2 regions of the Anaerostipes amylophilus genome follow, and region 2 is predicted to be linked to the other one. Evidence: predicted binding sites of a transcription regulator. Region 2 holds the regulator's gene; the other holds the start of a gene.

Region 1 (7,374 bases), on a different contig from region 2:
CGTTGCACACACAATTTATGAATGTGAAGGTGCAAGAACATGTGCGATCGAATTAAAGAGTTTCTCTAAGAACGCAGGATTTACAGGAGTTCGTTTAGGATATACTGTTATCCCTAAAGATTTAAAATGTGGAGATACACAGTTACATGCGTTATGGGCAAGACGTCACGGAACAAAATATAACGGAGCTCCATACATCGTACAGAGAGCTGGAGAAGCAGTTTACTCTGAAGCCGGAAAAGCTCAGTTAAAAGAACAGGTTGGATACTACATGAACAATGCAAAAGTAATCTTTAACGGATTACAGGATGCAGGATACACAGTATCTGGTGGTGTCAATGCACCATACATCTGGTTAAAGACACCAGACAACATGACATCTTGGGAATTCTTCGATCATCTGTTAGAAGATGCCAACGTCGTTGGAACACCAGGATCAGGATTCGGACCAAGCGGAGAAGGATACTTCCGACTTACAGCGTTTGGTAACTATGAGAATACAGTTGAAGCGATCGAACGAATCAAGAGAATGTAATTTAATTATTAAATTAAATATGCGATTTAGAAAAGAATGGGATATCAGGAATAGGGTGTTCCATTCTTTTTTTGTTTAGGCTATAATAAATCATAAGGTAGAAAAAGAAAGTTCATGTAAAAAGTGATAGAAATAAAGGATAGGCTTAATTAAAATTTCGGTAAACCTGTCCTTTATTTTGTAATTATGAGATTTTTCTTGTATTAAATCCATTTTTTATATACAATAGAAGAAATATAAATTAAGATTTTCAAAAAAGGAGATTTAAGACCAATGAAGAAGTTAGCTCTTGCTCAGGAATTAAAGGAAAATGCTTATCCAGGACGTGGAATCGTTATTGGAAGATCCAAAGATGGAAAGAAAGCGGTGACTGCATACTTTATCATGGGACGCAGTGAGAACAGTCGTAACCGTGTTTTTGTAGAAGATGGAGAAGGAATCCGCACACAGGCATTTGATCCAGCGAAGTTAGAAGATCCAAGCCTTATCATCTATGCACCTGTCCGTGTTCTTGGGGACGAAACGATCGTTACGAATGGAGATCAGACAGACACTGTTTATGAAGGAAGAGAAAAAGGACTTACTTTTGAGCAGTCTTTAAGAAGCCGTGAGTTTGAACCAGACGGACCAAACTATACACCAAGAATCTCAGGTCTTATGAAGATTGCAGACGGAACATTCCACTATGCAATGTCCATTTTAAAGAGTGATAATGGAAATCCAGAATCCTGTAACCGATACACATATACATATGAGAATCCGATCGCAGGAGAAGGACGTTTTATCCATACATATATGCATGATGGAAATCCACTTCCAAGCTTCGAGGGAGAACCTAAATTTGTTGGAATCGAAGAAGATATCGATGATTTCACAAACACACTTTGGAACAGCTTAAATGAAGACAACAAAGTATCTCTATTTGTACGTTATATTGATATTGCAACAGGGGAATATGAGACAAGAATCGTAAATAAGAACAAATAATCAGTCAATCAGCAGATCAAAGGAGAAGAAAAATGAAGGAATTAGAATTAAAGTACGGATGTAATCCAAACCAGAAACCATCAAGAATCTATATGGCAGACGGAAGTGAGCTTCCAATCGAAGTATTAAACGGAAGACCAGGGTACATCAACTTTTTGGATGCATTTAATGGATGGCAGCTGGTAAGAGAATTAAAGAAAGCAACAGGACTTCCTGCTGCAACTTCTTTCAAACACGTATCACCTGCGGGAGCATCTGTAGGACGTCCAATGTCTGATACCTTAAAGAAGATCTACTGGGTAGACGATATGGGAGATTTATCTCCATTAGCATGTGCATATGCCAGAGCAAGAGGTGCAGATCGTATGTCTTCATTCGGTGACTTTATTTCTTTATCTGATGTATGTGATGCAGATACAGCACGTCTGATCAAGAGAGAAGTATCTGACGGAGTGATCGCACCAGGATATACAGATGAAGCACTGGAAATCTTAAAAGCAAAGAAAAACGGAAACTATAACATCATTAAGATCGATGAGAACTATACACCAGCACCATTAGAGCATAAACAGGTCTTTGGTGTTACATTTGAACAGGGAAGACAGGAACTTCCAATTGATGATGAATTATTATCTAATATTGTGACAGAGAATAAAAACATTCCTGAAGAAGCATTGATCGATATGAAGATTTCTCTGATCGTATTAAAGTATACACAGTCTAATTCTGTATGCTTTGTAAAAGATGGACAGGCAATTGGAATTGGAGCAGGACAGCAGTCTCGTGTACATTGTACAAGACTTGCTGGACAGAAAGCAGACAACTGGTGGTTAAGACAGTGTCCAAAAGTTATGAATCTGCCATTTAAAGAAAAGATCCGCCGTGCAGACAGAGATAATGCGATCGATCTTTATATCGGAGACGAATACATGGATGTCTTAGCAGACGGAGCATGGGAAAATATCTTTACTGAGAAACCAGAAGTGTTCACAAAAGAAGAGAAGAGAGCATGGTTAGACAAATTAACAGATGTTACCTTAGGATCTGATGCATTTTTCCCATTCTTTGATAATATCGAGAGAGCACATAAGAGTGGAGTAAAATACATCGCACAGCCAGGTGGATCAGTCAGAGATGAGGCCGTTATTGACTGCTGTAACAAATACAACATGGCAATGGCATTTACAGGAATCAGATTATTCCATCACTAGAATTTCAAAAGACATAAAAACATATCAATTAACAAGATACTGGCAGGAGCCACGGTTTCATGACTGCTGCCAGTATGATATCTCAAAGAAAATTTCAATCAGATTACCAAAGAAAAATAGGATACATGTACGAAAAAAGTACCGAAAATAAGACTTGTTATTTATTTAACGAGAAAATTTATCGGATAGGTATATTGTATTCAATCTAAATTTTGTTATAATAAAAGTAGTTAGATTAGGCTAACTTATAAATGTAATAGAAATTATTTTGATCCAAGAAATGGAGGAGTTTTCAAAATGAAACAGTTTGAAGAATGGGAAGGTTTTAAAGGTAGAATGTGGAAGGAAGAAATCAATACAAGAGATTTCATCCAGGAAAACTACACACCTTATGATGGAGATGCAAGCTTCCTTGCAGGACCTACAGAAGCAACAGATAAATTATGGGGTATCTTACAGGGACTTCAGAAAGAAGAACGAAAAAAAGGCGGAGTTCTTGATATGGATACAGACATCGTATCTTCTTTAACTTCTCACGGACCTGGTTATATTAGTGAAGAAACAAAAGATTTAGAACAGATCGTTGGTCTTCAGACAGACAAACCATTAAAACGTGCATTTATGCCATATGGTGGTATCAAAATGGCAGAAGAATCTTGTCGTAACTATGGTTATGAACCAAGTGAAAGATTACATGAAATCTTTACAAAATATTCAAAGACTCATAACACAGCTGTTTTTGATGCTTATACACCAGAAATGAAAAAAGCAAGACATAACAAGATCATCACAGGTCTTCCAGATACTTATGGACGTGGTCGTATTGTAGGTGACTACCGTCGTGTTGCTTTATACGGAATCGACTACTTATTAGAAGAAAAAGAAAATGATTTTGCAAACTGCGGATGCGGTGTTATGACAGATGATGTGATCCGTCTTCGTGAAGAATTAGCAGAACAGAAAAAAGCATTAAAAGGCATGAAGGAAATGGCTCAGATTTATGGATTTGACATTTCAAGACCGGCTAAAACTGCAAAAGAAGCAATTCAGTGGATGTACTTTGGATATTTAGCAGCGATCAAAACTCAGAATGGAGCTGCTATGAGTATCGGACGTGTTTCTACATTCCTTGATATCTATATTCAGCGTGACCTTGACAAAGGAATCATCACAGAAGAAGAAGCACAGGAAATGATCGACCATTTAACAATGAAATTCAGAATGGTTAAATTCGCAAGAATTCCTTCTTACAACCAGTTATTCTCAGGAGACCCAGTATGGGCAACACTTGATCTTGCTGGTATCGGTGTAGATGGACGTTCTATGGTTACAAAGACAGACTTCCGTTTCTTGCATACATTAGAGAACATGGGACCATCACCAGAGCCAAACATCACTGTATTATATTCTTCTGCACTTCCAGAGAATTTCAAGAAATATGCAGCTGATATTTCTATCCGTACAAGCTCTATCCAGTACGAAAATGATGATGTCATGAAACCAGTATGGGGAGATGACTATGCAATCTGCTGCTGTGTATCTGCGACTAAGACTGGTAAAGAAATGCAGTTCTTCGGAGCAAGAGCAAACCTTGCAAAATGCTTATTATATGCGATCAATGGTGGTGTAGACTGTAAGACAAAACAGCAGGTAGGACCAGCCTACAAACCTATCATGTCTGAATACTTAGATTATGATGAAGTTATGCAGAAATATGACGTTATGATGGATTGGTTAGTAGACCTTTATGTAAATACATTAAACTTAATCCAGTATATGCATGACAAATATTACTATGAAGCAGCGGAATTAGCATTAATGGATACAGAACTTGAAAGAACATTCGCAACAGGAATCGCGGGATTCTCTCATGCAGTTGATTCTTTAAGCGCCATCAAATACGCAAAAGTTAAAGCAATCCGTGATGAAGAAGGATTAGTTGTTGATTACGAAATCGACGGAGAGTTCCCTAAATACGGAAACGATGATGACAGAGCAGATGATATCGCAGTATGGCTGTTAAGAACATTCTTAGCAAAGATCAAAAAACATCACACATATCGTAACTCTGAACCTACAACATCTATCCTGACGATCACATCTAACGTTGTATACGGAAAAGCAACAGGAACAATGCCAGATGGTAGAAAAGCAGGAGAACCATTAGCACCAGGAGCGAACCCAAGTTATGGTGCAGAGCAGAACGGATTATTAGCATCCTTAAACTCTGTAGCTAAGATTCCATACGAATGGGCATTAGATGGTATTTCTAATACACAGACGATCAACCCAGATGCTTTAGGACATGAAGATGGGGAAAGAATCAATAACCTTGTAAATGTCATGGATGGATACTTTGATCAGGGAGCGCATCACTTAAATGTAAACGTATTCGGTAAAGAGAAACTGATCGATGCGATGGAACATCCTGAAAAAGAAGAATATGCAAACTTCACGATCCGTGTATCTGGATATGCAGTGAAATTCATCGACTTAACAAGAGAACAGCAGATGGACGTTATTTCCAGAACATGTCATAAAACAATGTAATTTGAATTAGTGGAAAAGAATTATGAATGAAAAAATAACCGGAAAAATCCATTCCATCGAGACTTTTGGTCTTGTGGATGGTCCCGGTGTGCGGTTTATCGCTTTCATGCAGGGCTGCCGGATGAGATGCCAATATTGCCATAATCCGGAGACCTGGCAGGAAAACTGCGGTGAAGACTGGCAGCCTGAAGCCCTCTTAAAGAGGGCTTTGCGTTACCGCATGTACTGGGGAAAAGATGGAGGGATCACAGTTAGTGGTGGAGAACCTCTCTTACAGATCGACTTTTTAATTGAATTTTTTAAACTGGCAAAACAAGAAGGAATTCACACAGCCGTGGATACCTCTGCCAATCCATATACAAAAGAAGAATCATTCCATACAAAATGGTTAGAATTAATGAAATACACCGACCTTGTCATCTTAGACTTAAAAGAAATGGACGAGAAAAAACACAAGAAATTGACAGGCTGTCCAAACAGCAATATTTTAGCAATGGCACAGGAAGTCTCAGACCTAGGAGTAGATCTGTGGATCCGTCATGTGCTTGTCCCAGACCTAACAGACGATGAAGAAGGACTAGCAGACTTAAAACACTTCATCGATGGACTAAAGACAGTCAAGAGAGTAGAAATCTTGCCATACCATACACTTGGACTCTTTAAATGGAAAAAATTAGGAATTAAGTATCCGTTAGAAGGGGTACAGCCACCAAGTGAAGAAGCCGTAGCAAAGGCAGAAAAGATTCTTGGTATCGAGAAAACTTCTCAAAAATAAAGGTAGACAAATCATCCAAGATAGGATATTATAATAACAGTTAGTTAAGACTAACCAACATAAAACAAAAACAAAACATAACAAAGCTAGAAAATCTGACCAGACTTCCTTGGGTCGGATTTTTTATTTGGCTTTTTAAGCGTGTTGAATATGTATGAGTCAATAAAAATGGATATGCGAAGGTTACAAGTGGATTATCAGTTTTTGGGCAGACAAATATAGATGAAAAATCACCAAAACTTGATATTAGTAAAGATGTAGCTGGAAAAAAATAATGAGAATGATATTGAAAGAATTCTTGATGATAAAGATGGAAATGGAAGTGTTAAGATCATATCAGATAAAGAATTTATGACGGAGAAAGTAGAAACGCCAGTTGATGATTCAATGCAAACAAGAGGAATTACTACATATGTGAAAAATGGAAGTGCTCAAAAATATGGAAAAGAATATAGTCCAAAATCTGGGGATAAATTCGTACTTAGTGTTACAAAAGGTGAAACGGTAGTATTGACAAAAGAAATTACGAAAAGTTCTAAATACAAAATAGAAAGTGGGGTAGCACTTGAAGTAGGGTCTATTACACAAGGATTAGCTTCAAGCATGACCGCAAAATATACAAAGAGTACAAAATATACAGGACCAACAACCAAAGGTACAAATACAAAATTAAAAGAAGAAAATATTATATTTTCAATTCCGAGTAAATATTTGAAATATAGTATAGATAAGAAAGTAAAATAAACTTTTATTAATTTATATCACAGATTTTTGTGAATTAGAATGTATTTATGGATGATTATATAGTATAAAATTGTAATATAAGAGTATTGATATTTCGCAAAAAATATGTATATACTGACATATACACAAAATAAAACATTAAGGAGAATAACACATGAAAAAGAAATTATCAATACTACTTGCAGGGGTATGCCTAACAGCTGCACTATACAGCGCAGGCACAACTTACGGACAAAACAAAACCAACTCCGCCAAGCAGAAAGAAGACACAGTCACAACAAACAAATACCAAGGCGTAACGATCAAAGACAAAGCCAAAGGAAAAGTGACAAAACAACAGGTCAGAGAACTAAAAAAAGAACACTCCGGTAAAGATGAGAAAAACATCATTATCTGGGAAGCAGAAGAAGCGAAATAGAGGGGAAAGAAATGTTAATACCAGATCTAATTATACAACTTATCACAGTAGTTATTGGAGTGGTACTATATACAGCTATATTTAAAATAGTAAAAAATGTGATTCATAAAATAATACATTAAAGAGGACAGTATTAGTTTTAGGGAAACAGTTG
Region 2 (7,374 bases):
TTTGCGATTGGCACTGCTCCATGTCCATATCCGTCAGCCTTAATCACTGGCATTACCTTGACACCTTCTCCAACGACACGTTTTACTTCCTGTATATTATGACAGATTGCATCCAGATCAATGACTGCATGCACTCTATAGTACTGATTCATAGCTTCCTCCTGTAACATCCTTTATGTGAGTGATAATATCTGATGCGATCATGCTGTAAGCACCCAGATCACATCTTGCATGATCTCCTGCAAGGCCGTGAAGATAAACTCCATGAACTGCTGCCTCATGAGCAGCTAATCCGCCTCCTAAAAGGCCTGTGATCATTCCGGCAAGAACATCTCCACTTCCTCCAGTTGCCATTCCATCATTTCCGCTTTGATTAATATACACCAAATCACCTTCTTGTGCAACGATAGTTGCTGCATCTTTTAAAACTGCAATGCAATGATATTTTTTTGCAAGCTCATATGCATTCTGACATAAATCTTCTTTCATTTGCATAATATCACATGCCATCAGTCTTGATGCTTCCATCAGATGTGGAGTCAAGATCAGTCCATATGGATAATTAATTTCCATATCATATCTGCTGATCGTATTTAATCCATCTGCATCAATAACTAATGGTTTTGTTCCTTCCTCAAGAATCATTTCCAACATTTCTTTTGTCTCTTCACTAACTCCGATTCCTGGGCCAAATAAGATACAATCACACCAATTTAGAGATTCTTTTAAATCTTTTCGTTCTCCAAATAAAATTTCTGGAAGTTTTGTCTGTAAAACTGAACGATTCTGTACATCTGAAAGCACTTTTACAAGACCTGCTCCCATCCGCAATGCTGCTTCTGCTGCAAAACATGCTGCTCCTGACATCGTTTTATTTCCAGCAATGATCAAAACTTTTCCATAACTTCCCTTGTTGGAATATGCTTTCCTTTCTGGCATTAAATGATCATCTGCTTCCAATGTGTATCCCGTTGCATATTTTTTAATCGTCTGGTTGTGAAATCCAATGGATACAAGTTTTATATTCCCACAGTATTCACGTCCTGGATATAATAAATGTCCTCTTTTATAACTGCCAAATGTGACCGTTATTGCTGCATGAACAGCACATCCAAGAACTTTTCCGCTGTCTCCACTGATACCAGACGGAATATCGATTGCAATGACAGATTTGCCACATGCATTGATACGCTCAATCATTTCTTTGTAAATACCGCCAACTTCTCTGGAAAGTCCAACTCCAAAAATTCCTTCGATCAAAAGGTCATATTCATGAAAATTTGCATTTTCTAATGGAAAATATCCAAGATTTTTAAGAATCTGAAGCTGTAATTTCAGATCATCTGAAGCTTTTTCCAAATTTCCAACAATCATATAATCTACCAGATAGTCCTGTTCAAGCAAAATTCTTGTACAGGCAAGAGCATCCCCTCCATTATTACCAATTCCTGAAATTACCAGAATTCTCTTGGAATGATCGATCATCTGCACTGCATAGTCTGCAACCGCTTTTGATGCTCTCTCCATCAGCACAAGCCCTGGAATTCCTATTCCATGAATTGTTTCATAATCAACCGTCTGCATTTCCTGATTCTTTAATACATATTTCATACGCATTCTCCTATCGCAAATGCCTGTGCAAATTCCTTTGTATTAGTGATCGATACATGGATCTTTATGATCTTCTTATCCTTCGCAAGCTGTCTTGCACCCCCATATAATTTCACATATGGTGCCCCAAACTTATCTCTTAATACTTCGATCTCATATGGTTCCATACCGAAAAAGCCGGTTCCAAATACTTTGGAAACGGCTTCTTTTACAGCAAAATTGCCAGCTAAAGTCGCAGCATTGTCTTTTGCACACGCTAATTCAGTTGTTGTAAAAATTCTTGTAAGACGACTTCCTCTATGAAGCATCTCTTCTATTCTTCCTATCTCTACAAGATCTGTTCCTATTCCAGCAATCATCTCATCTATCACCTGCTGTGCCTATTGTTCCTGTTCTTGTTCTTCTCTATTGTGAACATTATATGTTAACGTCATCAGACTCTCTGCCAGATGGACATTCTCTACCGTAACATTATCCGGCAGATGAAGATCGATCGGTGCAAAATTCCAGAATCCTTTGATTCCCCATTCTGCCATCTTCTTGGCGATCGCTGGTGCCTGATCTTTCGGTATCGTCAGTGCAGCGATCTTGATGCCGTGTGTCTTAATAAAGTTCTCAAGTTCATCTGTATCAAGAACTTTCACTCCACGAACAGAAATTCCGATCAGTTTTGGATTGACATCAAATAATGCCATAACTTTATATCCATAATCTTCATTAAAAGACTGGTAATTAGCAAGTGCCTGTCCAAGGTTACCTGCTCCTACAATGATCATGTCATTTCTCTTATCCAATCCTAAAATCTTGCCAATCTCTGTATATAAATTATCTACATTATACCCGTATCCCTGCTGTCCAAATCCGCCAAAGTTATTAAGATCCTGACGAATCTGAGATGCTGTTACCATCATCTGTTCACTTAATTCTTTTGAAGATATTCTTGTAATATTCCTTGCCTTTAATGCACCAAGATAACGAAAATATCTTGGAAGGCGCTTGATAACTGCTGAAGAAATATTCTTACCTGAGTTTGCCATTTTATTCCTCCAAAATCTTTATTCTGTTTATAATTATATAAGATTGTCTAATAACTGTCAATCTTTCTATCATGAAATTATTTCATTTTCTCAAAAAATATGGTATTCTGAAAAATAATGTCAATAAAAAATTGGAAAGGGGTATCTTAATGATATTATCATGCCAGAATATCTGCAAAACTTTTGTTGAAAAACCTGTCTTGCAGAATATCTCATTTCACTTAAATGAAAACGACCGGCTGGCAATCATCGGATATAACGGTGCCGGAAAATCGACACTTTTAAAAATACTGATTGGAGAAATTTCCAGTGATGATGGGGAAATTTCTTTAAAAAAGGATGCCAGCATCGGCTATCTTGCCCAACATCAGGATCATACATTTCATCATACGATCTTTGATGAACTTCTCTCCGTTAAGAAGGAAGTCATTGAACTAGATGAACAGATGCGTACATATGAACAAGAAATGAAGCATCTGACCGGTGATGCACTGGAGCAGAAAATGAACCAGTATACAAACGCAACTCATAAATTTGAACAGTTAAATGGATTTGCTTACAAAAGTGAGATCACAGGAATCCTTAAAGGGCTTGGATTTTCCGAAGAAGATTTTTCAAAAGAGATCAATACCTTATCTGGAGGGCAGCGAACTCGTGTTGCTCTTGGTAAACTTCTTCTTAAGAATCCAGACATCCTGCTTCTTGATGAGCCGACAAACCATCTGGATGTCGATTCTATCAGATGGCTTGAAAATTATTTATCTCATTATAAAGGTGCCGTGATCATTGTATCTCATGATCGTTATTTTCTTGACAAAATTGTCAATAAAGTTATGGAGATCGACCAAGGGCATTCCATGCTGTTTGATGGAAATTATACTACATTTATTGAGAAACGCGACCAGATCAAAGCAATCCGTCTAAAAGAGTATAAAAACCAGCAACAAGAGATCAAACACCAAAAGGAAGTTATCAAAAAATTAAAGCAGTTTAATCGTGAGAAATCGATCAAACGAGCAGAAAGCCGCGAGAAAGCTTTAAACAAAATTGAAGTTTTAGAAAAACCAACTGAATATAATGCAGACATGCGTCTTAGCATTGAGCCAGAAGTAGTCAGTGGAAATGACGTTCTTACATTAAAAGATGTTTCAAAATCATTTGGAAGCAAACCTCTATTTGAAGGTCTCAGTGCAGATATCTTTCGTGAAGAACGCGTTGCCCTAATCGGTCCAAACGGAACTGGTAAGACCACCTTATTAAAGATCATTTGCAAAAAGATCAGCAATAACGGAGGAACGATCACTCTTGGTGCAGGTGTTTCTATCGGTTACTACGATCAGGCACAGGATAACTTAGATGATTCTAAAACCATCTTTGATGAAATTTCTGATGCCTATCCTGACCTGAACAATACAAAGATCCGTAATACACTTGCAGCATTTTTATTTTATGGAGAAGATGTATTCCGTCCGATCTCCTCTTTAAGTGGTGGCGAAAAAGGTCGAGTTTCCCTTGCAAAATTAATGCTTTCTCATGCAAACTTTCTGATTCTTGATGAGCCGACGAACCATTTGGATATTCAGTCAAAAGAAATCCTTGAATCAGCAATGAACGCTTACACTGGAACGATTCTGTACGTTTCACATGATCGTTATTTTATCAACAAAACAGCAACAAGAATTCTGGAAATTTCTGACCACGGATTAACTTCATATCCTGGTAATTATCAAGATTATATCGCACAGAAAGAGAAAGAAAAGGCTGCTCTAAATGCTGCTTCTACTTCCGCTGTTTCTGTTGATACGGAAGCAAAACTTGACTGGAAACAACAAAAAGAAGAACAGGCAAAGCAAAGGAAACGTGAGAACAGACTGAAAAAAGTCGAAGATATGATCACCGACCTTGAAACAAAGCAAGAAGAACTTTCCGAAGCCATGTCTTTACCTGAAAATGCTTCTGATCCTGCAAAACTAATGGAACTTAGCAACAAACAGGCAGAGATCACTTCTTCTTTGGAAGAACTTTATGAAGAGTGGGAAACTCTTTGCTAATTGATCAAAAAACATATATAATAAGAATGTTAATCGTATTTTAAACAGGAGGTTTTTATGAAATTAATATCCTTTGTTGTACCTTGTTACAACTCTCAGGAATATATGAGACACTGTATTGATACATTATTACCAGGAGGAGACCAAGTTGAAATTCTTATCGTCAATGATGGTTCTTCTGACAATACAGCTGCCATCGCCGATGAATATGAAAAAAAATATCCTGATATCTGCCGTGCTATCCATCAGGAAAATAAAGGACATGGTGGTGCCGTTAATACAGGAATCAAAAATGCAAAAGGAATTTATTTAAAAGTTGTCGACAGCGATGACTGGGTAAATGAATATGCTTATGGCGAAATTCTTGATACACTCTCTACTTTTTACAAACAAGGAACAGTTCTTGATATGCTGCTTTCCAATTATGTGTATGAAAAACAGGGTGCTAAGAAAAAAACAGTGATCCACTATCGTCACGCAATTCCAAAAGACAAGATCTTTTGCTGGGATGATGTCGGACGTTTCCCTGTCAGCCAGTATATTCTAATGCATTCTGTCATCTATCGTACAGCCCTGCTTCGTGAATGCCAGTTAGAGCTTCCAGAACATACATTTTACGTTGATAACATTTATGTATTTAAACCACTGCCATATGTAAAAACGATGTATTATCTTGATGTAAACTTCTACCGCTATTTTATCGGACGTGATGACCAGTCTGTCAATGAAGCAAACATGATCAAACGTATCGATCAACAGTTTAAAGTTACTTACATCATGATCGATTATATGGCACAGTTTAATCTTGTAAGCAAACCATTAGAACGCTATATGAAACATTATCTTTCTATCATCATGTGTATTTCTTCCGTGATCGCAGTAAAATCTGGAACAAAAGAGCATTTAAAGATGAGAAAAGAATTATGGAAATACTTATACGGAAAAGATAAAAAATTATATCGCAAGATTCGTCACAATATCACAAGCTGTGCTGTCAATCTTCCTGGATATGTTGGAAGAAAAGCCACGATCGGTATGTATAAAGCAGCCCGCAAATTTATTGGTTTTAACTAATTTTTTATATTTTAAACTATACACTCAAAAGACTCGTTTTTGCGGGTCTTTTTTGTTTCCATATGTACGTGTTCTGCGTATTCTAACAATAAAGACAGAAAGGATTTTAATGATGATAGCTTCTGTTTCAAAACAGATTCATGCTGATCTTGCACACCAGCATGGTTTTTTAGGAGAAGGCATTGGCATTGCTTATCTTGATACCGGACTTTTCCCTCATAAAGATTTTGCTCCATATTCCAGCCGTATCGCTGAATTCATAGATTTCGTACAATATCGATCTTTTAGTTATGATGATAACGGACACGGAACTCATATTACAGGAATTGCTGCTTCTTCTGCGGTCTTTGATTCTGACTATCTTGGCATCGCTCCAAAATCTCATATTATAGCATTAAAAGTATTAGATGCATCAGGAAATGGGGTTCAAAGTGCATTTTTAAAAGGACTGGACTGGATTCATAAACATCACAACTCTTATAACATCCGCATTGTCAATATTTCAATTGGAAGTTCTGCTTCAGAAGAAAGCCCTGCTTCCATAGAATTATTAACACATGTTAACACATTATGGGATGACGGCCTGATCGTATGTATTGCTGGTGGAAATCACGGACCAAAATCTCACAGTATCTCCATTCCTGGAAACAGTCCAAAGATCATTACCATTGGATCAAGTGATGATACCTCCCCAATGATCGGCAGACGCGGATTTAAAGTTCAATATTCTGGTCGTGGTCCAACCTCCTCATGTGTTATGAAACCAGACGTTGTTGCTCCTGGAACTAATATTTTTTCCTGTGCTCCAAATCACCGTTATACTTTAAAAAGTGGTACTTCCATGGCAACCCCGGTTGTTTCTGGTTCACTTGCTCTATTACTCGAAAAGTATCCTTTTTATACAAATAAAGATGTAAAAATGAAGCTTCGTAAAAACTGTGACAAATTAAAAACCCCCAGGCACCATCAGGGCTGGGGGAGGATTAATTTAAAAAAATTAATGGATTTATAAAATTTTAACTTGATTCTTCATCAAACAAAAATTCACATAAAACTTGATTACTGACAAGAATCCCTTCTTGTGTCAGCAAGATTCGATCTCCTTGTTCTTTGATAAAGCCTTGTTCTATGGATTCTTTTAGAGGTTTCTCATAAACAGAATCCACAGAACAGCCGAAACGCTCTTCGAATTTATTTTTTGAAATTCCTTTCGTCTTCCTTAACCCAAGAAACATAAACTCTTCCATCTGCTCATGAACGGATAACGGACGAGTCTGGCTGTATAGCTCATCAAATGATGTTATCTTTAGATACTGTTTCATATCCGATGGATTCTCAAAGCGTCTCTCATCCATATAAGACGATGCATTCAATCCAACACCAAGATATGGAATATGTGACCAGTAACCTAAATTATGTCGACTTTCAAAATCTTTTTTTGCATAATTTGAAATCTCATACTGTTCATATCCATATTCCTTGAGAATCTGTGCTGTCATCTGATACATCCGCACCTCATCTTCTTCCGACGGCAGAAGATCTTCTAAATTCTCATCTTCATAAAAAGGGGTTCCCTCTTCTATGATCAAACTGTAAGCTGA

The links. Region 2 encodes Rex, which represses fermentation and respiration genes when NADH is low (regulators of the CRP and FNR family bind a similar motif). Its sites were predicted from a motif close to ATTGTTAANTANTTAACAAT; they were not measured.
Region 1: the regulator Rex is predicted to act here: its motif matches at 2,887-2,906, upstream of pflB (formate C-acetyltransferase).

The regions. Positions count from the first base shown of each region.
Region 1 is NZ_JAOQJG010000002.1:410,442-417,815, forward strand. It holds gene OCV53_RS04475 (LL-diaminopimelate aminotransferase) at 1-535, shown strand, start outside; gene OCV53_RS04480 (IMP cyclohydrolase) at 809-1,522, shown strand; gene OCV53_RS04485 (phosphoribosylaminoimidazolecarboxamide formyltransferase) at 1,555-2,733, shown strand; gene pflB (formate C-acetyltransferase) at 3,031-5,283, shown strand; gene pflA (pyruvate formate-lyase-activating protein) at 5,306-6,058, shown strand; gene OCV53_RS04500 (hypothetical protein) at 6,410-6,802, shown strand; gene OCV53_RS04505 (hypothetical protein) at 6,957-7,220, shown strand.
Region 2 is NZ_JAOQJG010000003.1:174,186-181,559, reverse strand. It holds gene alr (alanine racemase) at 1-152, opposite strand, end outside; gene OCV53_RS05315 (bifunctional ADP-dependent NAD(P)H-hydrate dehydratase/NAD(P)H-hydrate epimerase) at 136-1,611, opposite strand; gene acpS (holo-ACP synthase) at 1,608-1,970, opposite strand; gene OCV53_RS05305 (redox-sensing transcriptional repressor Rex) at 1,992-2,648, opposite strand; gene abc-f (ribosomal protection-like ABC-F family protein) at 2,798-4,699, shown strand; gene OCV53_RS05295 (glycosyltransferase) at 4,757-5,773, shown strand; gene OCV53_RS05290 (S8 family peptidase) at 5,883-6,785, shown strand; gene hemW (radical SAM family heme chaperone HemW) at 6,790-7,374, opposite strand, start outside.